2 regions of the Fructilactobacillus florum 8D genome follow, and region 2 is predicted to be linked to the other one. Evidence: predicted binding sites of a transcription regulator. Region 2 holds the regulator's gene; the other holds the start of a gene.
What was found. Region 2 encodes Rex, which represses fermentation and respiration genes when NADH is low (regulators of the CRP and FNR family bind a similar motif). Its sites were predicted from a motif close to TTGTGAANTANTTCACAA; they were not measured.
Positions count from the first base shown of each region.

Region 1: the regulator Rex is predicted to act here: its motif matches at 11,821-11,838, upstream of B808_RS04980 (zinc-dependent alcohol dehydrogenase family protein).

Region 1 is NZ_ALXG01000041.1:68-15,006, reverse strand. Features, by position in the region: gene B808_RS05025 (type I restriction-modification system subunit M) at 1-666, opposite strand, end outside; gene B808_RS05020 (type I restriction endonuclease subunit R) at 684-3,662, opposite strand; gene B808_RS05015 (Fic family protein) at 3,736-4,428, opposite strand; gene B808_RS05010 (hypothetical protein) at 4,676-5,512, opposite strand; gene B808_RS05005 (ammonium transporter) at 5,713-6,909, opposite strand; gene B808_RS05000 (aspartate aminotransferase family protein) at 7,100-8,437, shown strand; gene B808_RS04995 (DNA-3-methyladenine glycosylase I) at 8,439-9,008, opposite strand; gene B808_RS04990 (phosphoglycerate dehydrogenase) at 9,170-10,090, opposite strand; gene rbsK (ribokinase) at 10,112-11,737, opposite strand; gene B808_RS04980 (zinc-dependent alcohol dehydrogenase family protein) at 12,082-13,107, shown strand; gene B808_RS04975 (fructose permease) at 13,171-13,956, shown strand; gene B808_RS04970 (hypothetical protein) at 14,085-14,402, opposite strand; partial or broken gene B808_RS04965 (hypothetical protein) at 14,533-14,939, shown strand, end outside.
Region 2 is NZ_ALXG01000033.1:32,703-48,735, reverse strand. Features, by position in the region: gene B808_RS03935 (CidA/LrgA family protein) at 1-294, shown strand, start outside; gene lrgB (antiholin-like protein LrgB) at 296-1,033, shown strand; gene B808_RS03925 (LPXTG cell wall anchor domain-containing protein) at 1,109-4,063, opposite strand; gene B808_RS03920 (APC family permease) at 4,226-6,064, opposite strand; gene groL (chaperonin GroEL) at 6,199-7,827, opposite strand; gene groES (co-chaperone GroES) at 7,870-8,154, opposite strand; gene B808_RS03905 (redox-sensing transcriptional repressor Rex) at 8,293-8,928, opposite strand; gene tsaD (tRNA (adenosine(37)-N6)-threonylcarbamoyltransferase complex transferase subunit TsaD) at 9,061-10,092, opposite strand; gene B808_RS03895 (GNAT family N-acetyltransferase) at 10,109-10,705, opposite strand; gene tsaB (tRNA (adenosine(37)-N6)-threonylcarbamoyltransferase complex dimerization subunit type 1 TsaB) at 10,689-11,414, opposite strand; gene B808_RS03885 (acyl-[acyl-carrier-protein] thioesterase) at 11,424-12,176, opposite strand; gene rsmI (16S rRNA (cytidine(1402)-2'-O)-methyltransferase) at 12,192-13,070, opposite strand; gene B808_RS03875 (DNA replication initiation control protein YabA) at 13,074-13,388, opposite strand; gene holB (DNA polymerase III subunit delta') at 13,409-14,422, opposite strand; gene B808_RS03865 (cyclic-di-AMP receptor) at 14,434-14,760, opposite strand; gene tmk (dTMP kinase) at 14,772-15,410, opposite strand; gene B808_RS03855 (ABC transporter ATP-binding protein/permease) at 15,523-16,033, opposite strand, start outside.

The sequences.
Region 1 (14,939 bases), on a different contig from region 2:
ACCTGAGCCCATCGCTGGATCATAAAGGCTATATTCTGGCATATCTTCGCGACCTGCTGTTAAAATACGAGCCATGATATCAGATACTTCATGCGGAGTATAAAATTCACCAGCTTTAGCTCCAGAATTAGCAGCAAACATTCCAATTAAATATTCGTATAGGTCTCCAAGCACGTCTGTATTTTCATCGATTTCAATCTTATCGATTAAACCAATCCAGTCCATCAAGGTCTTGGTTCTAGTTTGGGTATTGCTTCCCAGGCGATTAGAAGTTAAATCCATGTCATCAAAAATACCTTCAAATTCAGGCTTCGCATTAGGACTAACTCCCTGATTAAATCGAACAATTGCATCTGATACATTAGAAATATTAAACTGATCAGTATTAATTTTTTCTTGCCAGTCAGAAAACATATCTCCTGGTCTAATTACATAGCCAAGTTTATTTTGCATAAACCTAGTCGCCTTTTCTGGATTTTGCTGCCAAATGTTTTCCCAGGATTCTCCATGAAGCTGATTATTTAACCATGCTTGGGCTTTATTAGAAAGAAATTTGTAAAACATCAACCCAAAAATGTAATTTTTATATTCAGCAGGTTCAATCTTTCCCCTTGTTTCATTTAGAGTTTTCCAAATGAGACTCTTTTTTTCAGCTGTTAATACCATAATATTTATTATATTCCTTATTTATTATTTATTTTGTCAAAGTAATTCGTTACTGAATCTTCAAAATCGGCCGTTTGAAAGAAACCAATGTCTAATTTTTCCTCAATCTCTTGTAATTTTTGGCTTAACTCCGGATTATCATTTAATGATTTGCCGGGCGAATACAGTGCATATGCACTAATGATATCGTTGCCGTTGTAATTATGATCGGCAGCCCATTTATAAATCTTTAATTCTTGTTGGGCATTTCTAATAACTTTACGTGTTGACTGTAACGTTTCAGTATTAAAGTGTTCTTTATATTCCCCTCGTTCAATACCATCAAGCACCGCACCAATTTCTTCTCGGCTACTTTCGTCCATTGGCTTCACATGTTCCTCAACTGCTGTGCGATTTTGATTACTTTTTTCGTCCATATAGTTGTTTAACAATTCAACCAAGTGATCATAATCGATGATTTCATTTGCATACGACTCAATTGCAACTTTAATATTAGTCAAATCAATTTGTTTTTTAGCCGGTAACATTTCATTAACATCGTTCATTCTAGCCTGGAGAGAGTTAAACTGTTCCTCTGTTTTTATTTGTAAGGAAGTTGGTTGGTTTTTGTCATCCGTAACCTCACTCCCAATGCTGTATCCTTGCTGTACTAATCTTTGCACTTTAGAATTAACATCAGCAGCTGTCACGGCAAATTCAAACTTTTCTTTTTCGGAAGGTGGGGTTTGCGAAAAATCTTCCCCAGCTAATTCTTGTAATCGTTCAATTTGTGGTTGTAAGTCATTAATTTGCTTAGACATGCTAGGAGCTAAAATATCATCATCTAATAATTTCTTTTGTTCAGCTGTGTCTGGAACTTTACTAGCATCTTCAATCGTATCATTACCACCCTTGGTATAAATAATAAGGGCGTTTTTTACGTTTTCTTCCATTGCTGAACCTTTACGATAAAAACGTACTTTACCATGTGGTTTAGCATTCCTATCAATTGTTCGATTAGTTCTAGACATGGCCTGGATTAGTGGGCCTTCCTTCATCATTTTATCCATATAAATTATATTGATATATTTTGAATCAAAACCCGTCAAAAGCTGATCCGAAACAATAATTAAATCTAATCGGTCATCATCATTCCCGGTATTATAAGGTTTCTTACGAGAGATTCTCTTAGTTATATCATTTAAATATGCTCGTTCTGGATCATTATCTTCCAAAAAATTACGGGTCCCATACCGTTCGATATAATCTTCCATAGATTGCTTCAAAGCTGCTTGTAAATCAGAGTCTCCCACACCATTGTCGTCGCTTTTTGAATAAGTCATGCTTACTCTTAGTTCTGGAGCATCCTTTTTAAATAAATTATAGTATGCGACCACGGCTTGCTTACCAGAAACAGCTAACATACCTTGAAATTGGTTCGGTTTTCGAACGCCCATTTCAATGGGCCCACTGGAATTTGCAACCCAGTTGTTTTTAATATCGTTTACAACGGCTTTCCTAAAAGGTAAGCTCGTCAAAACCTCTTTTTCTAGCTCGTCATCAGAAACTTTTGTTTTTTTATCTGCTTCAATCTGTGATTCATAATAGGTCACATCAAAACCAAGCACATTCCCGTCTCCAATGGCATCCTTAATGGTGTAGCGATGTAGTCTGGGTCCAAAAATATCATAAGTAGAAATTTCCTTAGAAGTTTTGACTTCATTTATTTCATCACTATAAAAGTTAGGCGTCCCGGTAAAACCAAACCAGGTTGTTTTTGGCAGTGCCCTCTTTATCCGCTTAACCGCATCTCCACTAGCTGAACGGTGCGCCTCGTCCATTAAGATAACCATTCGATCATCAGAAGCTAACTTTCCCTCTTTGATTACTTTATCTAGACCTTGAATCGAAATTAAATAAATATGTGACTGACTATTTTTTCGTAAGCCTTTCTTTAGTTCCCGTCCATTAACCACCTTAATTCGATCCTCAAAGGTTTTATAAGCAAACGATTTAAAATTTTCTGCAGTTTGATTAACTAAATCCACCCGATCAACAATAAACAACACATTTTTCACTCGTGGCATTGAAGCTAAAAGTTGGGCGACCTTGAACGAAGTAACTGTTTTACCAGAACCTGTCGTATGCCAAATATAGCCTCCCTCTCTTTCAATCAGCCCATTATTATCCATTTCCTTCATTCGCTCTAAGATTTTCCGAGTTGCTTGAATCTGATATGAACGCATTACCATCAAATTGTCATTTGAAGCGTCTGGAATCATATTAACTGTAACTAAACGATGTAGTGCGGGGATTCCCATCACTCTATGAATAAATTTCATCGTATTAGTTACATCTTTACCATCATCATCACGCCAACCAAATACAAAATCCCGGTTATAAGATTCTATGTTCTTGGGTCTTGCAAAATAATGAGCAGAGTGTTGTGACAAAATAAATTGAACTTGTACAAAGGACATTAGTCCAGCATACATACCATCGCCATCATATTTTTGTAACTGTTCAAATGCACTCCATTGATTCTGTAATGACTCGTCTTTTTCTTCAATATGGCAGACTGGTAAACCATTAATTAATAATAAAATATCAACCCGCCGATTTTCACTTAAACTATAAGGTAAATTATTAAAAGTAATCTGGTTAACTACTTCATAGCGAGAATGCCCGCCAGCGACTTCATCACCATAAAAAATTTCTAATTCAATCTGACTGCCGTCATCACGATTTAACGGAATCGTGCCTACTCCACCAGCCCCAGCCAACATTAGTTGCGCATCATAAGGAGTTTTATTTTTCTTTAATTCTAGCTTGATTCTAGAAAATTCATCATCAGTTAATGATTTCCCCTTAAGCCGTTTATGATTATTTTGATTTAAAATGTCTCGCCAATGATCATATAAGTGCTTAATAGTTACACCTGAATAATCATCAAGATAATCCCAACCTTCATCCCTTAGTTTATCAATCACTGCCGCTTCAAACTTATTTTCTGCCATGATTCCATCCTTTGATATTATTAATCCAAACAAAAATAATTTATTAAATTTAATTATACCTTTTTTAAGGGACTCATTTCCCACGTGCTTGTAAACCTTGAATCCCGTTGTCATATGTCCATTGCTTAATTTTGGTCATATCATTAGTACGGTAAAAATCCGCAATTAATTTATTCCATTTGTCCCATTTACTTAAAGGAACATTAATTAGGCCGGCGCCGCCGTCTATCATAATTTTATTGGCACTTAGTATTGCCGTTCGTTTGTTGCCATCCCAGAATATTTGTTGGCGCATATTATGATACATGAGTGTCAATGCTTTATCGGTGGTAGTCATCCGTGAAGCTTCCAATGTTTTTTGCAAAAAATTCTGTTCTTGAAGCTCATCAATCAGCGGTGATTCAAAGAATTCTTCGTCGCCTAAATCAATCCCGCCTTGTCCCTGTCGTAATTCGCCGGGAACTAGTGCGTCTTCTGCCGCCACAATTTTATTGATTTGTTTTTCCATGGCTAATGTCAGTGGACCATCTTGGACTGTCACATATTGCCAACCACGCTTCAAATTAACAATCGTTAAAACATCCTCAATAGGAACTCCCGCTACGCTCATGCCATCCATGATAGTTTGTGTCTGTGGCAAGGTGGTATTAACACCTTCAAAACGGGAACTAGTGTACACAAGTTTTGTAAGATTTGTACGAGCAAACCGTTTATTCTCATCAGGTGTGAATTTGTATCTATTCGCGTAAGGTTGCGTTTCGGACATATTCGAACTCCTTAGCCAATTATTTGGTTTTCAATTAACTTCGGTCTTCTTAAGCTAGACCGAGATATACGTTTACTTATAAAGTATTAATTTGTTCCGCCCCACCACAGCGTAATAATTATATTTTTTTCAGATTTTTTAGCTTACACTCGTTAGCAGCGTAAGTCTTGTATTAAAAACATCATACAACAGTCCACCGTAATAAAAAAGGAGCTCCTTATCCAAGGCGCTCCCTTTAATCTATAGATTATTTCTTCATTGTTTTGTGCAGTTGATTACCCCGATAAAGATTATACCCAATTCCTAACACGTAAAATAGCGCTGCAAGCCATGGCAACCAGCGACCAATGCTATACATATTTTGCATGTCACTAAAACTCAAACCGTTTTGCCAAGCTTTCGTTGCGCTATCAATCGGATTGGTATAGACATAGATGGCAAAAACTACGCCTCCCAACAACATGATGACTCCAATTGTTTTCAGCATCGTCCCCGCCGTTTTCTCGCGATTAACTCCCTTCAACAAACCCCCAATCGAGGCTAGAATCCCATACTCAGTCAGCGTCCCCCCAAAGAAGTAATAATAGCCGGCCGTACTCAACGAACCGCTTTGAATCACGGTCAATAATTGATTAGATAGATTGCCAACCCGATTGCGTCCAATCGTATAGATTACCACTCCAATAATCAAAGCCAAGAGACCACTCCACAGCTCCAGATTGCCAGTAAAATCCGATTTTTTAAACCCATTTAGACGCTGGCGCCAGCCAGTTGCTGGGGTAGAGTTGGGCTGAAAGGTGATTGTCTCTTCATCATGCACCACTGCTGGTTTCTCACCAAGAATTCGCTTATGTAAATTCGTCTCCCATGTAAACCGCTTTTTACCAGTTAATAGTGGCGTCAGATACAGAAAAGCCACTAAAAGTAACAATAAAAATTTCTGGGAACCTGGTAAAACAATCATCAACAACCAAACTCCAAAGATCGTTAATCCACTATTACTAACAAATAACAATACTTGTTTTAAATGTGGCTTGGTTGGGATGATCTTCTCCCAAGAAGACTCTATGTGCATTTTCCTCATTAATTAGCCTCCCATCATAACACTACTCTAACTTAAATCTAACTGCTTCCTTATAAAAAAGCAATTTAAGTTTTACTGAACTTTGCTACCAAGGATTCCATTTAAACACTGATCATTAATTTTGTAACAAAAAGCTACTAAAAAAGCCCGCTAATTGCTAGCCAGCAATCTCGGACTTTTTGTTGTAAGCTTTTAATTTTTTAAGCGTCCCAATCCTCCTGTAGCTTTTCTGCCGCGGACGAAATTCGCATCCGGATAATTTGCTTCAAAACTAGGATAATCAAGGTCACAATTACTGCGGTGTACAAAATCGTAAAACCAGTGGCCCCTAACTGTAATCCCAATTGATGCCAGCCTCCACCTGCGAACAAACCGTTCGAGGTAACTGCTGCATTAATCGATTTGCTGGCAAAGAGCCCGGTCATTATGCTCCCAACAATCCCAGAGACTCCATGACAGCCAAAGGCGTCCAACGTATCATCAATCTTCAACAGTGGTTTAACCGTTGTAATGAAAAAGTAACTAACCAAGGTCGCCACCAAGCCAATCCAAAGCGCGGCTGCCACTGAAACAAATCCACATGCCGGTGTGATCGCCACCAAACCACAAATTGCTCCCGAGCAAACTCCAAATAACGTGGCATTTCGTTTCGTAAAGACATCGAGCACCATCCAAGTCAACATGGCCGTCGCAGTTGCCACCGTCGTTGTCAGCATGGCCTGCATCGCCACGCTATTCATGCTTAGTGCCGAGCCCGCATTAAATCCATACCAACCAACCCACAGCATCGCCGTTCCTAGTAAAACCCAACTCAAATTTTTAGGACTTCCCTTTTGTTGTACAAGCCGAGGTCCCAAAAAATAGGCCAAAATGAGGGCAGTCACTCCCGCATCGATATGAACAACCAGTCCCCCGGCAAAATCTAATGCTCCAAAACTCTGTAAAAAGCCTCCACCCCATACCAGATGAACCAGGGGATAATATACAAAAATGGACCAGAGTATCACAAATGAAATCAAAAATTTAAAATTCATGCGACCGACAATTGCTCCTACAAATAATGCTGGTGTGATAATCGCAAACATCATCTGAAATAACAAAAACGCCGCATTTGAAATTTTACCTCCAGCGGCCACCGAAGGCGCAGCTAAATTCAAATGATTCAGCATGAGATTATGAAAATCTCCGATTAAATTCCAATGATTCCCGGAAAAAGAAAGTGAGTAGCCCCCAATTACCCACAAAAGTACTGGAATGCTACACATGATAAAAACCGACATTAGAGTATTATTAATCTGCTTTTGTGGCACCATTCCCCCATAAAAAAATGCTAGTCCTGGTGTCATAAAAAAGACTAGCACTGCACAAATGAAGATAAACGTCATACTACTTGCCATCAATCTGTCCTCCCCGACCAAGATTTCAAAATTGATTTTAGTATAGTAAGTTTCTGGTCACCTGCCTAGCTTTCATGTTGCAATTTGCGACATCTAAAAAATATCTCAAGTAGCCTTGACATGTACCTTAGAAACAAATAAACTTTACAAAAATTATTGTAGGAAATCTAATTACCGGGAGGCGGTTTTTATGGGCACCAATCAGTCATTGCTAAATCGCGAACAACAAAACTATGCTCCTGCTGATCGAATTAAATATTTTGATATTGTCTTAGCAAGTGGGCAAGGTGCCAGCTTGACTGACGTAGAGGGTCATGAGTACCTAGACCTATTGTCGAGTGCCTCGGCAACTAACGTCGGTCACTGTCATCCGCACGTGGTTGAAGCGATAAAACGCCAAGCAGACCAATTAATCCAATATACACCCGCCTATTTTGCTACCAAGCCAGAGGTTGCCCTGACGGAAAGATTGGCCGCATTAGCTCCCATCGACGGACCAGTCAAAGTAGCTTTTGGTAATTCTGGATCAGATGCCAATGATGCCATCATTAAATTTTCTAGAGCAGCGACAGGTCGTTCTTACGTAGTCAGCTTCACGGGTGCTTACCATGGATCAACCTATGGTTCGATTAGTACTTCGGCTATAAGTCTCAATATGAGCCGCAAAATTGGTCCATTACTCCCAAACGTTATCAAAATGCCCTTCCCCAGTCCTTGGGAACGATTAGCACATGAAACTGACACAGAATTTTCCGAGCGCATGTTTCAAGAATTTCTCCGACCATTCACAACCTACCTGCCTCCCGAAGAAACCGCCGTTATCGAAATTGAACCCATCCAAGGTGATGGTGGTTTTCTCAAGGTTCCAGAGCATTTTATGGATTTGATCTACCAGTTTGCCCAAGATCACGGGATCTTATTTGCTGTTGACGAGGTTAATCAAGGACTCGGACGGAGTGGCAAAATGTGGAGCATCGAACATTTTCCTCATGTCCATCCTGATCTAGTCGCTATTGGTAAATCACTAGCAGCTGGACTACCGCTTAGTGCCGTGCTCGGACGAGCTAAAGTCATGGATGCCCTAGCAGCACCAGGAAATGTCTACACTACTGCTGGAAATCCGGTTACCACCGCAGCAGCTAGCGCTGTGCTGGACGTGATCGCTGACGAGCAGCTGGTTGAACGTAGCACACGACTTGGAGCACGAGCAGCCGACTTTTTCAACCAGCTTCAAACAAAGTATCCAGTCATCCACGACGTCCGTCTCTACGGTCTAAATGGTGGTCTAGAAATCTGCAAACCCCACACCGACCATCCAGATAGCAACACGGCTACCCGGTTAATTCAAAGAATTTTTGAGCTGGGGGCGCTGATGATCACTGTCCGCGGAAATGTTTTACGATTTCAACCACCATTAGTTATCACGGAAGCGGAGCTCGACCGTGCCCTTCAAATCATCGCTCAAGCATTTCAAGAATTAGCAGCAGGACGGCTAACTGGGCCCGTTCCCCAACTGGGATGGAACTAGTTCACCGTGCAGTTTGCAGTTGCTGATAGCGAAAACAACTGCTTTCATGATCATTAACCAGCCCAGCTGCCTGAAAAAATGAATAAATCGTCACCGGTCCTACAAACTGAAAGCCGACTTGTTTTAATTTTTGACTGAACTCGACCGCCTTTGGAATTGTTTTAGGAACATCATTAGCCGTCTGACAATGATGATTCAGCGGGTGCTGTCCAACCACTGACCAGACGAATTCAGCAAAATTTTGCCCGTGTTGCTCCCCAGCAGCAATAATCTTAGCATTCGTGATCACTGCCTGAAGCTTGCGCTGGTTTCTAATGAGAGCGGCATTAGTCATCAGAAGTGGCAACTGCTCCTGCATTTGTGCAACCTTAGTGACCTCAAAATCATGAAATGCTTCCCGAAACGCTGGTCTTTTCGCCAAAACGGTACTCCAACTCAAACCTGCTTGCATTATTTCTAGTGACAGAATTTCAAATAAGCGGCAACGATCATGACAGGGAGTACCCCACTCCTCATCATGGTACGGTTGCATCATTTGATCCTCGGTAGGAACCCAACTGCATCGAATCATATCCGCAATCCTTTCTTCTATACGAGTGTTTTTGAGTTTCTTAAGCTAGCTGTTAATTGGAGGAATTCCATTTATACGGCTAACAGCTATTTATAATCACAATAATATTATAAAAATATCCTTCAGCTGTGTTGCTAACAATAGCTGAAGGATATTTATTTTTATAATGACCATCGAAGTGGTTGTTGTTGCAACAATCGTAAAATTTCACTGGCAGCATCAACACTCATCCGTTCAATTGCTTCTGTTGTACTACCACCAAGATGTGGTGTCAGCAAAACATTGGGTAATTGATATAGCGGACTGGTCAGTGGTAGCGGTTGCTCAGTAAATACATCAAGTGCAGCACCCGCAATTTTCTGCTGTTGCAAGGCCGTCAGCAAGGCTGATTGGTTCACAATTGGTCCCCGCGCCAAATTAACTAAGACTGAGCTAGCTTTCATCCAGCTCAATTCTTGCGACCCAATCGAACCAATGGTGGTTGGATTGGCGGGCAAATGAAGGGTAACCACATCAGCTGTTCGAAAAAGCTGTTCTCGATCCACAAATTTACCAACCGTGCTCGTAGCTGGATGGGGTGTTGAAATCAGAATCTTCATCCCCAACGCTGCTAATTTTTGCGCAACTAGTTTACCAATCCGACCATAACCTAAAATCCCAGCAGTTTTCCCTGCCAAATCAGACCCTGGAACTGCCTGTAACCAGTCCCCCTGACGCATTAGCATCGAGTTCCGAGTTAGATGTCGCATTAAATCAAAGATCTCTGCTACCGTGGCCTCTGCCACCGTATTGGCATTGGCGTGTGGTGTGATGGTCACAGCAACTCCACGTTGACGTAATGCTTCGACATCGAGATTGTCATAGCCAACTCCCATTCGAGCGATTAGTCGTAGCTTTGGCAAAGATTCTAAGTCAGCTGTCGTTAAGGGGTTCAAGCCCCAAATTGCTGCCACAACTTGTGGAGCCTGCTCCGCCAAAGCTGTAGCCGTGCTTTCAGTTAGCTCTACTAACGTAGCATGATCTACTAATAATTGTCGTGCCGTAGCTGGCAACGACTTTGGAATCGCAATGACTGGTTTCATCACTATCACGACCTTTCTAATCTAATTTTTAGACCGATCAATGACCCGAACCTGCTGACCACCAATGATTAATTCATCACAAATCCCCAAGAATAATCCATGTTCAACCACTCCGGTTTGATGTTTCAAATCAGTTGCCAGTTTTGCTAAATCAGCTTGAGCTGGAATCGTAATGTCAATCAAATAATTGCCAGAATCCGTCGTTAAAATATCACCGTTCTTTTCAAAACGAAAAGCGGGTTCATAACCATGGTCGCGGAGATAACGAAAGACTCCCATGCCACCAAAAGGAATCACTTCTACCGGTAGCTGTTGGCCGACCAGAGTCTGCTTAGGTTTGCTTTGATCAACAATCCAAATATTTTTCTTAGACATGCTGGCAACTAATTTTTCAAAGAGTAGCGCGGCTCCACCACCTTTAATTCCGTCAAGGTTTTCATCCACTACATCAGCACCGTCTACCGTAATGTCAACGGCGTCAATCGTATTTACATCTAACATTTTCATTTTAAGCCGTTCCGCCAACTGTTGTGTTCCAAGGGAAGTGGCAACACATTCAATATCCAAATGTTCTTTTTCAATTCTTTCATGAATTGCCTTTACAAAGTAAGCCGACGTGGTGCCAGAACCCAATCCCAAAACAATGTGGTCGGGAATTCTAGCAGCTGCATACCGGGCAGCCGCTGCTTTTTCGGCCTCAACTTCATCCTGATCTGTATCAATTTTTTGAATTTCCGCGTTAATTGCTGCTTGATCTGGAATTGAATTTTGCGCTCCAGCAACTTGAACGGTTAAGGAAGAAGCATGGTTGGCATATAGCATCGCCTCACGAATATTGGAGTTATCTAGTTCCAGTTGCGAAGCCAGCGCTCCGATAAATGTATCACCTGCTGCTGTAGTATCGACTGCCTTAACTTTAAACGCTGGAATAAAGGCGTGTGACTCAGGTGTGGCATAGAATGAACCCTTATCGCCAACCGTGATGATCACCATCTTAATTCCTTGTGCAAAAAACTTAAGCGCATTATCTAACATGGAAACTTCATCTTTGACTTCCAACCCCGTCAACGTCTGTGCTTCCGTTTCATTGGGGGTAATGATATCAGTTAAATGTAGCAATTCTTCTGGAATTTCTTTTGCAGGAGCCGGATTCAAAATCGTTTGAACGCCATTTTCCTTAGCAATTTTAAAAGCTGCGATAATGGCCGGAATCGGGATCTCCAACTGGGCGATGACTCGATCAGCCTTTGCCAGTGCTTCACGATGTGCAATTACATCATCCGGGCTCAGTGCCATATTGGCACCTCCATAAACATAGATGGAATTTTGTCCCGATTGATCAACGGTAATGTAGGCTTTCCCCGTCTGAGACTGGTCGGTCATAATCACATGATCAACATTCATGTGATCTTGCTGAAATCCCTTCAACATCATTTCAGCATCTTCATCACGACCAAGCTTAGTAATAAAAGTGGTATCCGCTCCGGAACGAGCTGCGGCAATCGCTTGATTGGCCCCCTTACCGCCACCATGTGACTGCTGATAACTATCAATTGCTAACGTTTCACCTGGAAGTGCATATTTTTCGACGTTTAAAACTTTATCAACGTTGGTTGATCCAACCACTACAATTTTTTTTGGCATCATGAAATCCTCCTGTTATTACTTTCCATTATAGCATACTCAGCCCACTTCTGTAAGCGCTTACAAAAAGTTGGCTGTACCCTTGTTTGTGAACTATTTTATTACAAAATTGTCCCTTTAAGTGTTCACAATCACAAATTTAATCCCGGTTTGAAATCAATTTTCAGCAAAAATTACTTAACTTTCAAAACCCATAAAAACCCCTTGCAATAATAATGTAAACGGTTTATATTTTTAATTGTATATAACGGTTTGATCTAGATAGCGGTTATTTTGTTTTTAGAACTCGATCTGATCATGCTCAATTTATAACTTTTTATTTAGAGGTAATTAAAGGAGAGATTATTATGGCCGAAAAACAGCAAGCTTTAGTAATGACTGAAGTAAAGAACATGGAGATTAAAGAGGTTGATTTACCAGCAGTAAAAGCAGATGAGGTTGTCATCGAAACTGCATACGCTGGCATTTGTGGAACTGATAACGCACTCTTTAATGGTCTTCCCGGTTCTGCCGATGCAGTTCCTCCAATTATCTTAGGCCATGAAAACTCTGGAGTTGTTAAATCAGTGGGTGCCGATGTTCAATACCTCAAAGTTGGCGATCGGGTTGCCGTTGATCCAAACATCTACTGTGGTAAGTGTCACTACTGTCGAACTGGTCGCCCTGAATTATGTGAAAACCTTTCAGCAGTTGGTGTTACCCGTAATGGTGGCCTAGAACAATACTTCAGTGCTCCTGAACGAGTAGTTTACAAACTCCCTGACGAAGTTTCTCTTCGAGAAGCTTGTTCATTAGAACCAATTTCATGTGCCGTTCACACGATGAAAATTATGGATGAAATCACCCCTTATCAAACTGCCTTAATTATCGGTGATGGCTACATGGCTAAGCTCTTCGCCCAGATTCTTCGTGCTTATGGAATTCAAAACATTACAATGACCGGTCGCCATGATGACCTACTTGCCCAAGAAAAAGAACAGCTTCACTTGAACCAAGTAATTAACACCACTAAAGAAAAAATTGAAAAATCCTACGACGTTGTCTTTGAATGTGTTGGTAAACCTGAAACCCAAGAACAAGCTGTACAAGCAGCTAATCCTGGTGCCCAGGTCATGATGTTTGGAGTTGGTGCTCCCGGTCAAACCTTCGAAATGAACACCTATGAAGTCTTCAAGAAACAGCTTACTATCAAGGGTTCCATGATTAACCCTAATGCTTTTGAAGACTCGATTGCCCTCCTTAAATCTGGTGCTGTTAAGATCGAACCATTCCAGGCAAACTTACTTCGGCTTGATGAAGTTCAAGGGGTATTAGATCACTCGACTCCAAAGGTTGGTAAATGTGTGGTTGCCGTCAACCCGAACTTAAAGTAATCGTCGATTAGGAGAACTAGCTTGGCAAATCAAAAACCTAAAAAGACCCCACGGACGATCTCGATGCGGGTCTCAATCATGTATTTCATAATCTCATTATTAATTAATGCGTTAGGTAACGTTCTGACGTTGGTTACTAGTACAAAAATTGTTCCTTCCTTTTTGGGATCGGCTTTCTGGACCGCCTGTGAGACGAATTTAGGGATTGCCTTTGGTTGGAATCTATTTTGGGCGTTTTTGATTCTCGGAGTTGTAATTACGATTTTAAACGCCATTTTAGTCGGGCACTGGGACTGGGGACGTGCCATCGGAAATATTATTTTTATGGTACCTTTCTCTTTCTTAATCCAATTTTTCAATAACCTGTTTGTTGGTGGCGATTTATTTGGATTAACTATGAAGCCCATCATTAACATCCCAATGGCAACTAATTGGTGGTTAATTGTTCTTTACATCCTGATCAATTTTCTCGGAGTGGCTCTGATTGCAACGGCCATTTCGATTTATCAGCGGGCTAACCTGGTTTTGCATCCTGCCGATGACCTGATGCAAATTCTACGTTTTAAATACTTCAATGGTTCTGCTTGGAAAGCGATGTGGGCTTCTTACATTCCACCTACCATCATGGGAGTTGTTGCATTCATCATCACTCGCCAGTTTACGTACTATGGAATTGGAACGCTGTTCGCCTTTCTTTTCCAGGGACAAATTACTGGGATTGCTGATAAGACAATCTTCCCACGGCTTAAACATCAAGCAATTGATATCACTGAGGGTGATGAGTCCATTATTGCTGAGGAAATCGATAGCGATATTGAAGAATTAGAAGATGCTCCTCAAAAGAAATAGGTTTTTACTTGTAAACCAAAAACCCTATCATCCAACGATGGTAGGGTTTTTATTTACATAATAGTACAAAAACGTGCCACCGTATTTATCTAGTAGAAATACGATGGCAGGTTTTTTTATGCTTAAATTTACTTTTTAAGATGCCGAATAGCGTAGGATATTGCTGCTGAAGCAGCAATTAATATTCCTCCACCAATAACCCCAGCAGCTCGGGTTAAGGTTCTTGATTGATCATTTCTTTGTTGCACTGCTTTTTGATTATGCTGGCTATTCTTTCGCTGCTTAGTAGTTTCATTCTGAGCAGTTGGATTTACTGATGCTGGTGAGACATTATTTGATCCCGGTTGTTCATTAGCAACCACACCTCGATTAGCTGTAACGGCTCCATTCGTGGCAGTCGGCTTAGCAGCAGTCTCAGTAACCTGCGCAGTTCCTGAGGTCTTCACAGCGTTTGCTTGTACAGAACGAGCTACAACTGTTGAAGTACTGTCAGATGAACTGGTTGCTGGAGCTGAACTGCTCTGAGAATGGAACGTATGGTCTGACTGCAGAATTGATGATGATACCGAAATACTATTGGAAACAACTATTGATTCTGAACTAGCAGGTTTCGATCCACTTAGTGATCGAGAATTACTTGCTGAACTTGTTGTTTCACTTAACGAGACTGAACTACTCCGAGAAATTGATGTCGAGCGACTGTTCCAGATCGAGATCGACCAGCTGGTTGAATATGATTTGATCATTGATGACGCTAGTTCACTGAGCGAACTCGAGTTGCTCTTAGAAATCGAAGCAAGTTCAGAATTTCCGGTTGATTGGGAACTTGAAGCACTATCAGAATTTGAACCAGATGCCGAGCCACTTACTGAAACTGAATTACTCCGAGAACCTGAAATAGATTCAAACTCTGAAATAGAATTCGATTTGGACTGTGAATTTGAGTCAGACGTTGATGTGCTTCCAGAAGTCGATGCCGAGCC
Region 2 (16,033 bases):
CCGGTAATTGGATTGCTAATCCTTTATTTCTTATTAACCATCGGTCTGATTAAACCACAACAAATTGAAACGCTAAGCAATTTTTTGATCAGCTTACTGGCCTTTCTCTTTGTTCCATCGGGAATTCAGTTAGCCACTTCTCTGGATATTATGAAGCACAGTGGCTTACAACTGGTGGTAATGATTATTATTTCCACCGTTGTTATGTTAGTTTCGGTAGCGCTGGTTGCCACCGGCTTAATTTGGTTACGACAACGATTCTTCCCAATTAAAGATCAGCAGCAGGAGGACTAAAATGCAGGTAGAATTATTGAAATTTTTGGGCACCCCAATGTTTGGAATTGCACTTTCCCTTGTAGTCTATCTAATTGGAACGTGGTTGTTCAAAAAATCACATGGTTTTTTTCTTTTTCAACCATTATTTGTCAGCATGATTTTAGGTATTTTTTTGCTCTGGCTACTAGCTAAGAGCAGTAACCTCCCAATTACTTGGATCTACAAAAATTTATATAAGCCTGGTGGCGACATCATCTTTTGGTTCCTATTTCCAGCAACCATTGCTTTTGCCCTGCCACTCTATCGGCGAAACGATATTGTCAAAAAGTATTGGCTTGAAATTCTTTTAGCACTGATTATTGGTCTCTTAATTTCACTCATAATTATGTACTACGTTTCAAAATTACTTGGACTAAATCATGCGGCAATTGCATCGATGTTACCACAAGCAGCAACAACAGCGGTTGCTATGCCGATCGCTACTGGGATCAAAGGGATTCCTGCCATCACTGCCATGGCCTGCATCTTAAATGCCGTCATTATTTATGCCGCAGCTGATTGGATTATTAAAATTTTCCACCTAAAAAATCCGATCGGGATTGGTCTTGGGCTGGGAACAGCTGGGCATACCTTAGGTTCTGCCAAGGCACTCGAGCGAGGACCTATTGAAGGTTCCATGGCTGCCATCTCCGTTGTAATTATTTCCATTGTCGTTGATGTCATCGTACCAATTTTTGCCAAGATTGTCGGTCTCTAGATTTTTTACCAAACAACAATAAAAGAGTCTCGATTAATCATCGAGACTCTTTTATTGTTGTTAATTAATTCATTTTTATGAATGTTTCCGTTTTCTAAAGCCGAGGTAAGAAGCCAGCGTGATGAATCCAGTTCCCAATAGTTGCCAGAGACTAGCCTGATTAGTTTGACCAGTCTGTGGTAAGTGCTGTTGTCCTGAAGCTGATTTTGTTGCTGTTGGAGCTACTAAGCGTTGATTTACCGGCAAACTAGAATTTATGGTCGCCGGTGTCGTGCCCACTACTGTAATCATAATCGTGAACACTTGACCATCAGCCGTTGTAATTATTACTGGATAGGTTCCTGGAACTAATGGGTTTACCTGAGAAAAGTCTGCGGTAAATCGAACCGGGTTCCCAAATTGATCGGTTACATAAATTCCCAGCTCACTAGCTGTTGGCACTCGACTTCCAACATTAATCACAGCATTATTACCATGAATAATCAGACCGTTACGATTAACATCATTCTTTTTGGGAAGCACCGTAACTATCACTGTCTTGGTTTGTCCATCTGCAGTTGTTAGGGTCACTGGGTAATTACCAGGTACCTGATTATTGACTTGCGAAGTATCTACCGTTACGTCGATCGGATTCCCAAACTTATCCGTCGCCGAAACACCTAGTTCACTGGCCGTTGGGATGCGATCGCCGACGGTAATTGTCGCATTATTGCCGTCAATTTTCTGTTTATTTGGCAACACTGTAATCGTGATTGTCTTGGTTTGTCCGTCCGCGGTTGTTAAAGTGACTGGATAATCCCCAGGAACCTGATTATTAACTTGCGAAGTATCTACCGTTACATCAATCGGATTCCCAAATTTATCCGTTGCTGAAACACCCAGCTCACTAGCTGTCGGGATGCGATCGCCAGCGGTAATTGTCGCATTATTGCCGTCAATAGTTTGCTCATTTGGTACCACCGTAACCGTGACCGTCTTGGTTTGTCCATCCGCTGAAGTAATCGTAACCGGATAATCGCCAGGAACCTGATTGTTAACCTGCGAAGTGTCCACCGTTACATCAATCGGATTCCCATGTTTATCAGTCGCGGATGCCCCTAACTCAGCAGCCGTTGGCACCCGATCGCCAACTGCAATCTTAGCATTATTGCCGTCAATGGTTTGCTCATTTGGTACCACCGTAACTGTGACCGTCTTGGTTTGACCATCAGCTGAAGTAATCGTGACGGGGTAATCGCCAGGAACTTGGTTATTGACTTGTGAAGTATCAACGGTTACAGCAATTGGGTTGCCCTCAGGGTCAGTCGCTGCTGCTCCTAATTCTTCAGCCGTCGGTACCGCATCTCCAACCGTAATTGTTTTATTACTACCGCTAATACTACTCTGATCTTCAATATACTGGACCTGCGTATCAGTACCGGGATCATCAATTGCAACTGGATAGGGATCACCTGGTTTTAAGTACGTTTTTCCTGACGGATCGCGAGGATCTAAGGCTAAGAAACCGGGAATGTTCGGAATTTTTGGTGCTACAATTTTAGTGCGATCATTTGGATCCGTTTCATAGAGAACGTCGTCATCACCATTGTTAAATGGCTCACCGGTCGCTTTATTCACTGGGACTAGCTTGGCCAGCCGATTTACATAATAGACGATGTCATTAGACTGGGGAACGTAAATTGATCGAACGTTAATTGGACCTTCCGGGGTATCATAGTAATAATTAGTAGTATCCCCATTCTTTTGGTAGTTAGCATCAATTCGATAGGTTTGCCCCACTTTATTACCGGCATCATCATACAAATTGACATCCATGGTTCCCTTGCTGTCAACTTCGGTGTATACCAACGTATACTTTCCGCCTACAAAGGTCTTGGTCCACTTAGTCCCTGGAATCCCAAAAGAAGACACTAACCCCTGATGATTATCAGGAATACTTACAACATAATCCTGCGCCACAATTTCTTTTGGAATCCCGTCAATCAAGTAATCCTGACCAGACATCCCCGAAATATCTCGAGTTGAAACAACTTGGTTCGTATCTTTATCGATATACGTAACTTTTTGATTAATTAGTTTAGGCACGAAAAAACCAATGTTACTATACTGCGGACTAATCACGTTATCATCATAAAACCAGTCTTTGGAAAACCGTCCACTCCCCGCTTGACTGGCAGTAACACTGTATTCACTATACTTCGTGTAAGTAATTCCAGGATTACTCTTTGAAGTGACCGAATCCTTTTCACCAGTTAATGTATATGAATTTAATAAATTATTTTGCGCATCAAATTCATAAATATAAACAGTTCCATCACCATTGCGATTGGTCGAAAAGACAACGTTTTCGACCGGCTGACTCGTACCATCAGTTTTTAAATAACCGAACGTATAATGATCTGAATTCGGATCCTGCCACTTTCCTGCCGGATAATCCGGATCGGTGACATTTGCATTAAAGGTTTCCCCATTTTCAGCTGCTAGGGTCATTGTCGACGGCATTACTGACTTCTCGCTGGCTTGTGGTTGCTGAGAAGTTACTACCTGCGAACCCGTCGCTTCTGACTGAGTGGCACTAGCAACTGAGGCCTGTGAACTCGTAGTTTGTGAAACCGGTGCTGCCTGTGCAGATTCTACCGGAGCATTTGAAACTTGTTCGCTTGGTTTGCTTGCTGACACGGACGAAGTCTCGGTACTAGTAGAGTTTCCAATCGAATCAGTCGTTTGTGAAGTAGTTGCTTCCGAGGTAGCTGCTTGGGAAGTGGTTGCTTGTGATTGAACCGACAAATTTGCTGAATCAGGTTCCGCCGCAACACTTGTGGATGCTAAACTATCATTGCTTACCGTGCTACGATCAGACTGATCTTGCTGGGTGGCAGTTGCTTGGTTAGCTTGATCGGCATGGACTTTGGCGCCCTGATTCAAAAACAGGAATCCACCAGTTACTACCATGGTAGTTATCCCGGCATAAACCCACTTACCTTTAGCTTTATACATTTTGTAATGGATTTTATCATTTTGAAAATTCATGTTTATCACCTCGAAAAAACAAGACATTCATAGTAACATTAATCTTTCTATAATTAAGGTCACTATACCATTACTACTAATAAAAAACAAGTAATCATTATTAAAAGGGGCTTGTTTAAACAGGATTACTGTTTAAACAAGCCCCTTTTAATTATCTACTTTTTAATTATCTAAATGATAGTTATACGTTGAAACAATAATGTCTTGGCGTGAATTTAAGGCTGCCCGCAACCGCAAAGCAGTTTGATTATGCAAAACATGTTGCCAGTGTCGTCTTGGAACAAACTGTGGCACCAAAACCGTTGTGGAATAGTTTTGCTCCGTATCCTTTCGTGAAATCACATCACAAAATCTCAACACCGGATCATTAATTGAGCGATAAGAAGTATGCAAGTTAACGAAACGAATGTCCGGATACTCATCCCGAAATCGTTGTTCAATTTTAACCTCATGCTCTGGATTGGAATCAAAAGAAACATGAACGGCAATTACCATGTCACCAATTGATTTGGCATAGCTAATCGCTTCACGAGTAACCTGCGTGACGTTGCCAACTAGAACGATTACCGTTGAACCATCGTAATGATGTTCTAACTGTTTACTATCCAAATTCCGAATTCGAAGCTGTGCGGCTACCAATTTATAATGATTATGAATCAAGTTAAACATGTAGAGAATCAGTGGCATAATGATCAAATAAGGCCACACGTTTACAAAATGAAGAATAAACAAGAAGACTACTAAAATTGCCGAGATGGCAGCTCCGACTAAATTAATCAGGGCTTTCCCGGGCCAAAAACCATCTCGATGATGCAACCAATGAACAATCATTCCCGATTGTGACAAAGTAAATGGAACAAAGACTCCGACCGCATACAACGGAATCAATAAATTAGTTTTCCCATTGAAGATTAAAATCAGTACAATCGCACCAATTGCTAAAGAAATGATTCCGTTGGAATAGCCCAACCGATCACCCTTATCAAGGTATGCGTGTGGCAGATATTTGTCCTTTGCCATGTTAAAAGCCAGGATTGGAAAAGCGGAAAAACCAGTGTTCGCAGCAACTGCCAAGATCAAAGCAGTTGCCATTTGCAATACATAGTAGAAAAAGCCGTGTCCAAAAACGCCCATCCCAATTTGAGATAAAACGGTATCTTTGGCACTTGGTACAATCCCCATGTAATAACTCAAAAACGTAATTCCAGCAAAGAAAAGCGCCAAAATAATTGCCATCAACGCCAACGTATTGGCAGCATTTTTTCGTTTTGGATCCTTAAAATTAGGAACCGCATTACTAATCGCTTCCACCCCAGTTAACGAAGCTGACCCCGATGAAAATGCTTTAAAAAAGAGTAGTAAACTCATTCCCTGGACAGATGAAGTAACTGGTGCAGTTGCCCGATAAGTAATATTTCCATTCAGAATGTTGTAACCACCCCAAACAATCATTACCAGGATCATTAAAATAAATAGATACACTGGAATCACTAGAAAAGAGGCTGAATCGCTCATTCCACGAAGATTTAAGACCATAATAAAGAGCACAATAAAAATGGCAATGGGAACCTGGTAAGCATACAACGACGGAATCGCCGAGGTAATTGCTTCCGTCCCAGAAGTCGTTGACACAGCAACCGTCAACATATAGTCAACTAGCAATGAACCGCCGGCTACCAATCCAGCCCCCTCACCCCAGTTCGTCCGAGCAACCACATATGCACCACCCCCAGAAGGATAGGCATAGATAATCTGTCGATAAGAAAGGGTAATGGCGGCTAACAAGATGAGCACCAGCAAAGCAACCCACATCTGATACATCAACGCCGCAGTTGAAAGCGTAATCAGCACCGCCGTAATCTGTTCAGTTCCATAGGCCACCGAAGATAGCGCATCAGATGATAATAATGCTAATCCTTTGAATTTAGTTAGTGATTGTCCCGAAACATCACTACTTTTGAGCGGTCTACCAATAATAAGTCTTTTTAAATATCGCCACATGAACCTTACTCCCATAACTTTAGCTTTAAATTGGGTTAATCCCTGTTTTCCATTGTACTATACTACGTTCATTTTGCGGCAACAAGCTTAGAAAATAAAAAAAGCCCGCCATTGCGAGCTTTTCTTAATTTAAATTACATCATTCCTGGCATTCCTTGTGGCATTTGTCCGGGAGCACCGGCATCTGCTTTTTCTTCTGGTTTGTCAGCAACTACCGCTTCCGTTGTTAATAATAATGATGAAACAGAAGCAGCATTTTGTAGTGCCGAACGACTAACCTTGGTAGGGTCAACCACTCCGGCTTTAATCATATCTTCATATTTACCAGTGGCAGCATTGTAACCAATCCCTGCTTGTTCTTTCTTCAGGTGATCAACCACGACTGCCCCATCAACACCAGCATTTTCTGCAATTTGTTTAACTGGTGCTTCCAAAGCTCGTAGCACAATGTTGATTCCAGTTTGCTCATCGCCAGTAGCATCAAGGTTTGCAACATCTGACAAGATGTTAATGAAGGAAGTCCCACCACCAGGAACAAAGCCTTCTTCTACGGCAGCTCGAGTAGCGTTCAAAGCATCTTCGATGCGGTATTTACGTTCTTTCAATTCAGTTTCAGTAGCTGCTCCCACTTTGATGACAGCAACGCCACCAGCTAATTTAGCAACCCGTTCCTGTAATTTTTCCTTATCAAAGTCTGAGCTAGAAGCGGCAATCTGATTCTTGATTTCTGATACACGCTGTTGAACAGCATCCTGACCACCTTTGCCTTCAACGATGGTCGTGTTATCCTTCGTCACGTTAACTTTGTTAGCCTGACCAAGCTGATCAATGGTCGTGTCTTTTAGATCTAGACCCAAATCATCGCTAATTACTGTTCCGCCAGTCAAAACAGCAATATCATCTAGTTGCGCTTTGCGACGATCACCAAAACCAGGTGCTTTAACCGCAACAACGTTGAAAGTTCCCCGCATTTTATTCAAAACTAAGGTAGGCAATACTTCACCACCAATATCATCAGCAATGAGCAAAAGTGAACGACCTTGTTCAACAACTGACTGCAATAGTGGCATGATGTCTTGCATATTATTGATCTTTTTGTCAGTCAATAAAATATATGGATTATCAAGGTTTGCTTCCATTTTTTCTTGGTCGGTTACCATGTATTGTGACATGTAGCCACGATCAAATTCCATTCCTTCAACAACATCAAGACTGGTCTCAACACCTTTGGAGTCTTCAATCGTGATAACTCCATCGTTACCAACTTTTTCCATTGCATCCGCAATCAAACTACCAACTCGTTCGTTAGCAGATGAAATCGAAGCAATCTGTGCAATATCTTCCTTGCTGGCAACCTGATGGCTCATTTTGTGTAATCCAGCCACAGCTGCTTCAGTTGCTTTTTCAATTCCACGACGAACGCCAACGGGGTTTGCACCGGCAGTAACGTTTTTCATACCTTCTTTAACAATTGCCTGCGTTAGCACCGTCGCTGTCGTAGTTCCGTCACCGGCAACATCGTTAGTTTTAGAAGCAACTTCGGAAACTAACTTAGCTCCCATGTTTTCGAAATGATCTGGAAGTTCAATTGCTTTTGCAATCGTTACTCCATCATTAGTAATCGTTGGATCCCCAGCTGCTTCCTCTAAAACTACGTTTCGACCCTTTGGTCCCATCGTGGTTTTAACCGTATCTGCTAACTGATCAACACCATCTAGCATCTTGCTACGTGCGTCATCAGAAAATTTAATTTCTTTAGCCATTTTAATTCACCTCATAAAAATTTATTTTGAGTCTGATTTAATCTATTTTAAAATTGCCAACAAGTCATTCTCATGCATTACCAAGTATGATTCCCCTTGATAGTCGACGTTAGTCCCTGCATACTTGTCAAACATTACCCGATCACCAGTTTTAACAACTGGTGCAACGGTCTTTCCATCATCAAGGACTTTTCCAGCTCCGACTGCAATTACTTCGCCTTCCGTCGGTTTTTCTTTGGCATTATCTGCCAAAACAATCCCACCAACTTGTTGGTTTTCTGGTTCCTGAACCTTAATAATAATTCGATCTCCAATTGGCTGTAACATGCTAATCCCTCCAACAAATTAATTTTGGCACTCAAACTATTCAAGTGCTAATTACATTTTCTAATATAGTCTGCTTTTCTTAAAATTGCAAGAACTTTGTTCAGTAAAAAAGGCGAATTGTCTCTGACAGTTCGCCTTTTATTTCTGATCGTAGTGGTCAATAAAGTAGATTAAAGTTTGGAGCTCGTTCGTTAAATCAACGTTGTGGACGCGAATTCGATCTGGAACTGACAACCGGATCGACGTGAAATTCAAAATCCCCTTCACCCCAGTTTCAGCAACTTGATTCGCCACCTCCTGTGCTACTCGCGAAGGAACTGTGAGAATCGCAACCGTAATTTGCTGATCCTGTAACTGCGTCACTAGCTGCTCAATGGGATAGATAGGAACCCCGCTCTGAACCGTATTAATCTCTTGAGAATTAATGTCAAAAGCGGCCGAAATGCGGATGTTACTATCCTGATGAAAGCTAAAGTTAAGTAGAGCATGACCCAGATTACCAACCCCGACGAGTGCAACATTGGTTAGTCGATCCTGATCGAGAATATCCTTAAAAAATGCCAGCAAGTTATCAACATCATAACCATAACCGCGCTTGCCCAAAGCCCCAAAATACGAAAAATCGCGCCGAATGGTTGCTGAGTCAACTCGAATTGCATCTGCTAATTCATTCGATGAGACCCTTGTTTTCCCACCATCATGCAAAATATTAAGGTAGCGATAGTACAATGGTAACCGCTTGGCCGTTGCACGCGGAATCTTTGTTTCTGTCATTTAATTTCCTCCACCTGACTATTATCGAAAGCCTGATAAGAATTATTTTAACATAAAACAATTCTTTGTGAAAATATTTTCAAAAAATTACTGCCGTTCTGAACCTCCGTAAGAAAAACACTAGCCGCTGGACTAGTGTTTTTTTAATTGGATTCGTTCAAATTCTAAGCTAGGATTAGCATTTAAGTCTAGATCAGCTCGCACCTGATGCTTTTCTAACATCCAACCAGCGGCACCAATCATGGCAGCATTATCACCACAAAACTGTGCTGGTGCCATTACCAATCGGACTTGGTTGGCTACCGCGCTAGCGAGACGTTGACGTAATTCGTGATTAGCTGCAACTCCCCCAGCCAGGATCAGCTGCTGTGCTGGATATTCATGGAGTGCGCGGACCGTTTTATCAACCAAGACATCCACTGCAGCTGCTTGGAAACTAGCTGCCAAATCGACCTGAGAAAGCTGTTCGTGTACCTGTTCTGCATGATGAACCCGGTTAATAAAGGAGCTTTTCAGCCCACTAAAGCTAAAATCATAGCCAGCTTCATCCTGCATTGCTCTCGGAAAAGCAAAAGTATCCTGACCTTGCTGTGCCAGTTGATCGACTTGGGGTCCGGCTGGATAAGCCAACCCCATCGTCCGACCAACCTTGTCATAGGTCTCGCCAACTGCATCGTCTCTGGTTTCACCAATGATTTCAAACTGGTTCTCGGCTGGCATCCATACTAATTCCGTATGCCCACCAGAAACCACCAACGCCATGGCAGGAAATTTAATTGGTTGCACAAACTGAGCTGCATAAATATGCCCAGCAATGTGATTTACCGGTAAAAGTGGCAGGTGGTGCGCCCAAGCCACCGTTTTAGCTGCTGTAACTCCCACCAGCAAAGATCCCACTAATCCCGGTCCGTATGTAACTGCAACCGCACTCAAATCCGCATAGTCTACCTGAGCCGTTTGCAACGCCTGCTCTAGACAAATTGTAATCTGTTCGATGTGATGTCTGCTAGCGACCTCAGGAACTACTCCACCAAATCGTTGATGGCTTTTAATCTGCGTTGCCACTTCGTTAGCAAGCACTTTTCGACCATCACGAATTACGGCCACGCTGGTTTCATCACAACTCGTTTCAAAGGCGAGAATTAAACTTGTTTTGCTCTTCATTTTCAACTCACAATCATTATCTACCAAAATTTTTAGAAGCTAAAACATTCCGTTTTTCCAAGTTCAACTGAAATTCAGTCAGCCCAGTTTCAGCCCGATCCTGTTTAGCTTCTTCCTTGGTCACAAAGCCCAAATCAGTCAAAATACCCTGAGTTTTGTCATCATCATCTGAACAACAAACTAAAACTTGTTGTAACTCCATTTCACGCGCGCGTTCAATGCAAGTGGTAATTAAAAAGTAGCCTAAGCCATGGTGCTGGAACTCTGGTAAGATTGCCAATGAATCAATGATACAAAGCCGTTGGTCCCGTTTGATCACCGCATCGATAAAGCCTACCAATTCATCATGATACCGTAAGATGAAATAAAAGCGATCATGATCGTTACGTAATCCAAGTTGAAACCGTTTGCGACTCCATTTGAAATGTCCTCGGCCAGCTGCCCGACTAACCTTAACAATGTCTGGAAGATCCGTTAGCGTTCCTTTCCCTAAAAAATAATGATTCCCACAGATTTCAACCTGACGATTTTTAAAAACTAACGCGTTATCAATCTTGTTTTCCAAACGATCGTTAACGTTTTTACGATACCATTCTTTAAAGGTGCTCCACATAATTGTGCTGTTCCTCTCCTGGATGTTCTCGTTGCCAATCTGCTTCCGCCTGGGTCAATCGCAAGTATCTTGGCACAAAATGATCTACATCGGTAACCACTGCTTGTTTCTGCCCGGCTAATCCCAATTCTCCAGCTTGGGGAAGCGCTTTTGGTCCTGATACTACTACTGCCGTAGGAAAAGATTCCTTAATCTGATCCACAAAATGTAGCGTATCTTGACCGACAAACAACAAGTTATCATGGAATTTTTGTAGTTCTAAAATCCACCGCGAGAATGCCACATGTCGATCAAGGAGCACCGTTTTCAAACCAGCTGGTTCGGTTTGGTAAACTCCCGAAAATACCAAGTCATTACGCGCATCAAATAATGGAACAATCAAACGGTTAGTATCACTAAAGTTCAGCGCTAAGGTGGCTAAACTAGAAATTCCAACTAATTGAATCTTAAGGGTGGTTGCTAGTACTTTCCCAATCGTAACTGCAACCCGCAGACCGGTATATGAACCCGGTCCATTAGCTACGACGACTCGATCAAGGTCGGTTGGCTGCAAGTGCGCCCGCTCTAGCAACTCTGCTACTAAGGGCAAGGCAAATGCGGCATGTTTTCGTTCCGTTGTAATAGTCGTCGTTGCTAATAGCTGGTTGCCGTCCAACACCGCCGCGGTTAGCGGGCGGTTGGAGGTGTCCAGTGCCAATACTTTCATCATTATCACTTCTTATTCTAAGTTTTCCCATTTAATTTGGGCTGTCGCAGAAACTTGTTCTTGGACTAGTATTTGGTGAACCGACCAATCATAACCAGTTTCAGCAGGAAGGACTGTTGCTCGGCTGGTAACCGCGTCACCATAACGAACTTCATCAGCAAACTTAATGCTAAATCCGACCGCCCGATGCGCTTTTAAAAATGAAAACGGTAGGGTATCGACCATCCAACCAATATAATGAGTATTACTAACATGTCCATTAAAGTCAATATCCGAAAATCGAACCGGATAATTAGTACTAATAACCTCTTCTGACGGTAATTTTTGGATCTTTTGCATCCGCCCAATCCGATGAACTCGTTCACTGCCGTATGGCGTCACCATCTCCGGATTTATTTTTACCATCTTGCGAGTTTTTAAATCCATCGTTACCCAAAGGCTAGTAACCGAAACTAACAACTGACCATCAGTAGTACGAGCCCAAAAATTACGCCGCGCAAAATTATTGGTATATTCAGAGCCTTGGGTTGAAACTTCCAGACGTTCATTGGCGCGTGGCAAGCGCATAATAGTGACGTCGTATTGAATTACAACCCAGGTAGCCCCCGCTTGTTGGACTCGATTAATTCCAACTGCCAAATCATTAGACTGATCCTCAGAAACTTGCACAATGGTATCAATTAAATACTGCAGATTAATATCACCATGAAGATCTGTTTCAAAATTTGCAACCTGAACCGGTTCTGAAAAAATTTTTGCTACCATAATACATTAACGCTCCTAAGTAAGCTGATGATATTCATTGTATACATCTTGTCGAACTACCTGGTTTAACTTTGCTACTTGCTTAATGGCTTCATTTGGTTTTGCTCCGTGATTAATTAATGCTTGCACTTGTGCTCTCAAGGTCAGTTTAGCCATCGGGTTAACCGGCTGGTCCGGTTCTTGATTAGAATTACCTGCAACCAAAATCACAAACTCGCCCCGAATGTTAGTCGCTTCACTCCAGACCACGAGCTCACTTAAGGTTCCCCGCACATATTCTTCGTGCCGCTTAGTAAGTTCACGTCCCAACGCTGCATCCCGATCTCCCAGAACCTGCAGAAGTTGCTTTAATGTTTGCTTAAGTCGATGGGGAGCCTCATAAAAAATCAAAGTTGCTGTAATCGACTGTAAGTGTTGTAACTCGGTTCGTTGCTCTCGGGGTTTCCGTTTTAAAAAACCATAAAACATAAACGGTTGCGCCGGCAACCCGGAAGCAATTAAACTCGTTAGTCCAGCATTTGCTCCTGGCAGGCTCACCACTGGGATTTGGTGCGTTAGACATTGCTGCACCAAATCCTGCCCTGGATCACTGATTGAGGGCATTCCTGCATCACTAACTTGGGCAATCGTCTGCCCCATTTTCAATTTTTGGATTAATTCTGGAGTTCGTGTGGTTGCGTTATGCTCATGAAAACTAATTTGTTTAGTTTTAATCTCAAAATGATTTAATAGCTTTTGCGTGTTGCGGGTATCTTCTGCAGCAATTAAATCTACTAATTTTAAAATCCGTAAAGCCCGCAAGGTAATGTCTTCGAGGTTGCCAATCGGAGTGGGGACTAAATATAAAGTTCCCATCGTCATGGACTTAAAACTAGATTGCGTCTGAAGCGTCATCAGCTATCGCTCCCCGTAAATAATTTCCGTACAAAAGATACAACTTTCATTTTGTAATCGGCTTTTACCATAATACTGATTACAAATATGATAACCGTCATTATAAAGTTTCTCTAAATTTTGCTTTGATTTGGAAAGTACTTGCACACCCTGATGCTTTTTTTCATGGGCATCCAATAAATCATGCAGGTGCTGGTTTTCAATCCGAAGCTCCTCATTTTCTGCCAACATCTTCACCACCTGGTGCTGCATGGTTGCGAGATTGGCAGTCAACTGCTTGAACTCCATTATTAAATCATCAGTGTTTTCAGTCGGCAAAATTGGTCATTCCTTTCACATTACTGAAATTCCCTAAGGCTTTTAAGCGTAATTGCTTCTAAAATATTTTGAAAACTAACGTTATTTTGCTGAAAACGACTAATGGTTAAAACATTTTCAATAATAGCGATTAGTTGCTGATCAGACAAGGAGTTTGCTGCTTGCTGCATCATTTTGTAATCATCACCAAAAGCCAGCTGTTCCGAACCAGTGCCTTGATATTTAACTTGAAGGACCTCTTGAAAGAGGAAACAAATCATTTGAATTGTAACGTCTTGATCATTACGATCTCTCATCAACGGCACCAGATTGGTTTGAACCGTTAAAAAAGCCTGCCAATCACCCTGTAGCAGCCAGCGAAACCAACGCTCTAACCCCTGCTTGCTTTTTACAATCCAGTCGTCCTCTGTGAGTCGCTCAATTTGTCGAGCATCACTAGTCAAGTTTAACAGTAATTGGATTGTACTGTGAGGTAAGGGACCCTGCTTTAACTTAGTTTTTAGCTCCGCTTGATCTTGAACAGCTAATTCCACTACTTGCGTCCGTGAAATAATGGTTGGCAATAAGCGGTGGTAATTATTTGTCAACAAAAAGACCGTTACGTGCGTGGGGGGTTCTTCTAATGATTTTAATAAACTATTAGCCGCTTCCGTCGTCATGGTTTCGGCTTCAGAAATAATAAACACCTTTTGTTGTCCTTCAACCGCACTCTTAGAAAATTCGCGGCGAACCTCTCGAATCTGGTCAACTTTCAAACTGCTCCCGGTTGGTTCCACCATTAAAACATCCGGATGCTCTCCAACTGCAATTCGCAAACATTCGTTGCATTTACCGCAAGGAACCCCAGTTGCTTGCACATTACTACAAAATAGTCGCATGGTGAGTAGCAACGCCAAATTTTTTTTACCGACGCCACTAGTTCCGCTAAACAAATAAGCATGACTTAACTCATGCTTAGCAATTACTTGTAAGAAGTGACGCTCTAACTCCGGTTGTTGCATTTCTACTGCCGTCAACACTTGAGCCGCTTTCATGGTCTCGTCTCCTAAAAATGATAAAAATTATCCATGGGCAACACCATGACTGTTGCTCCGCCAACTTGTACTTCAACCGGGTATGACGTATCACTAATACTTCCGACTAGGTTAATCGGTGGGGTCACATACTGTGAGCGTGCCTGACAAACTTCCTTAATGGTATCTAGGACTTCCTTAACCCGTTGATCCTCAATTCCAATTAAATACGTGATATTTTTAGCCTTCAAAAAACCACCCTTAGTTGCTAACTGCGTGGCAATGATTTTTTGGTGGTTAAGCTGATTTTGTAGCTTGGTAGAATCTTTTTCCTGAACAATTGCTACCACAAGTTTCATAAGCGTCTCCTTTACAAAAAATAGGATGCAAACTGTTGCGAAATTACCGCTAAAACTTTTTGAGTTACTACTGCAACTGGCTGCGTGGCATCAATCACAACCATTCGCTGGGGATTATTAGCGGCAATTTTATCATAGGCTGTCTGAACCCGCACATAAAAATCACGTTGTTGCTGATCTAATTGATTTTGCTGCTTTGTTTCTCGGGTTTGAATGCGTTCCAGTGCCACCGCAACGGGTAATTTTAAGTAAAAAGTCAAGGTTGGCAGCACTCCCTCCGTCGCGAACTGATTCATTTCCAGGATGTTTTCAATGCCTAGCTGCTGACCACCGCCTTGATACGCTAGTGAACTATCGAGATATCGGTCACATAAAATTAGTTGATTATTATGAAGCGCTGGTAAAATCCGCCGTGTAAGGTGTTGTCGGCGAGCTGCTGCAAAGAGGAGTGCCGTGCTCCGTGGATCCAATGCGTTATTGTGATCAAAAATAAAAGAGCGAATCTGTTCGGCCAGTTGATCTCCGCCAGGTTCCCGAGTGGTGACCAGCTGCGCCCCCAATCGGGGAATTAGATCCTGAACAACCTGCTGCATTACCGTCGTTTTTCCAGAGCCATCGAGACCTTCAAATGTGATAAGCTTCCCTGTCATCTGTTTTGCCGTCCAATCATTAATCTAACCTAATTGTACTTTAAAATCGTTGTCTATTCTAGTTAAACTGTTTCCAAACAAAAAAGGCTGATTAATCTCAGCCTTTTTAAAATCATTCTGCACTTAAGCTTACCACTGGATCAACTCGCGCAGCCTTTAATGCAGGTGCTAACGCTGCCAGTAAACAAATTACCACCGAAACAATTACTCCAAAGAGTACATTTCCAACACTAATTTGCATTAGTGAGTAGTGAATCCCAGAATTAGTGAGATGATTAATCCCCAATTCTAAAACATAGGCTAAAATCACTGCGATAATTGATGCAAAAAATCCTAGGATGGCCGCCTCAAAAATAAAGAGGTGCCGAATATTTCGTTTAGTAAAGCCCAAAGCCCGTAAAATTCCAATTTCTTGGGTTCGTTCAGAAACACTGATATATAGAACTACAATGATCATAATGGTAGAAACCAATAATGAGATCGCAGCAATTGAAGTCAACACTCCCACTGCAATGTTAACATACGTATTCAAAGTCGATACAATGCTACCAGCTCCAGTAATTTGAAAATCAGCTTTGCCGGTACTACTGTGTAAAGCTTTTATTTTATTTTGAACCGGCTCC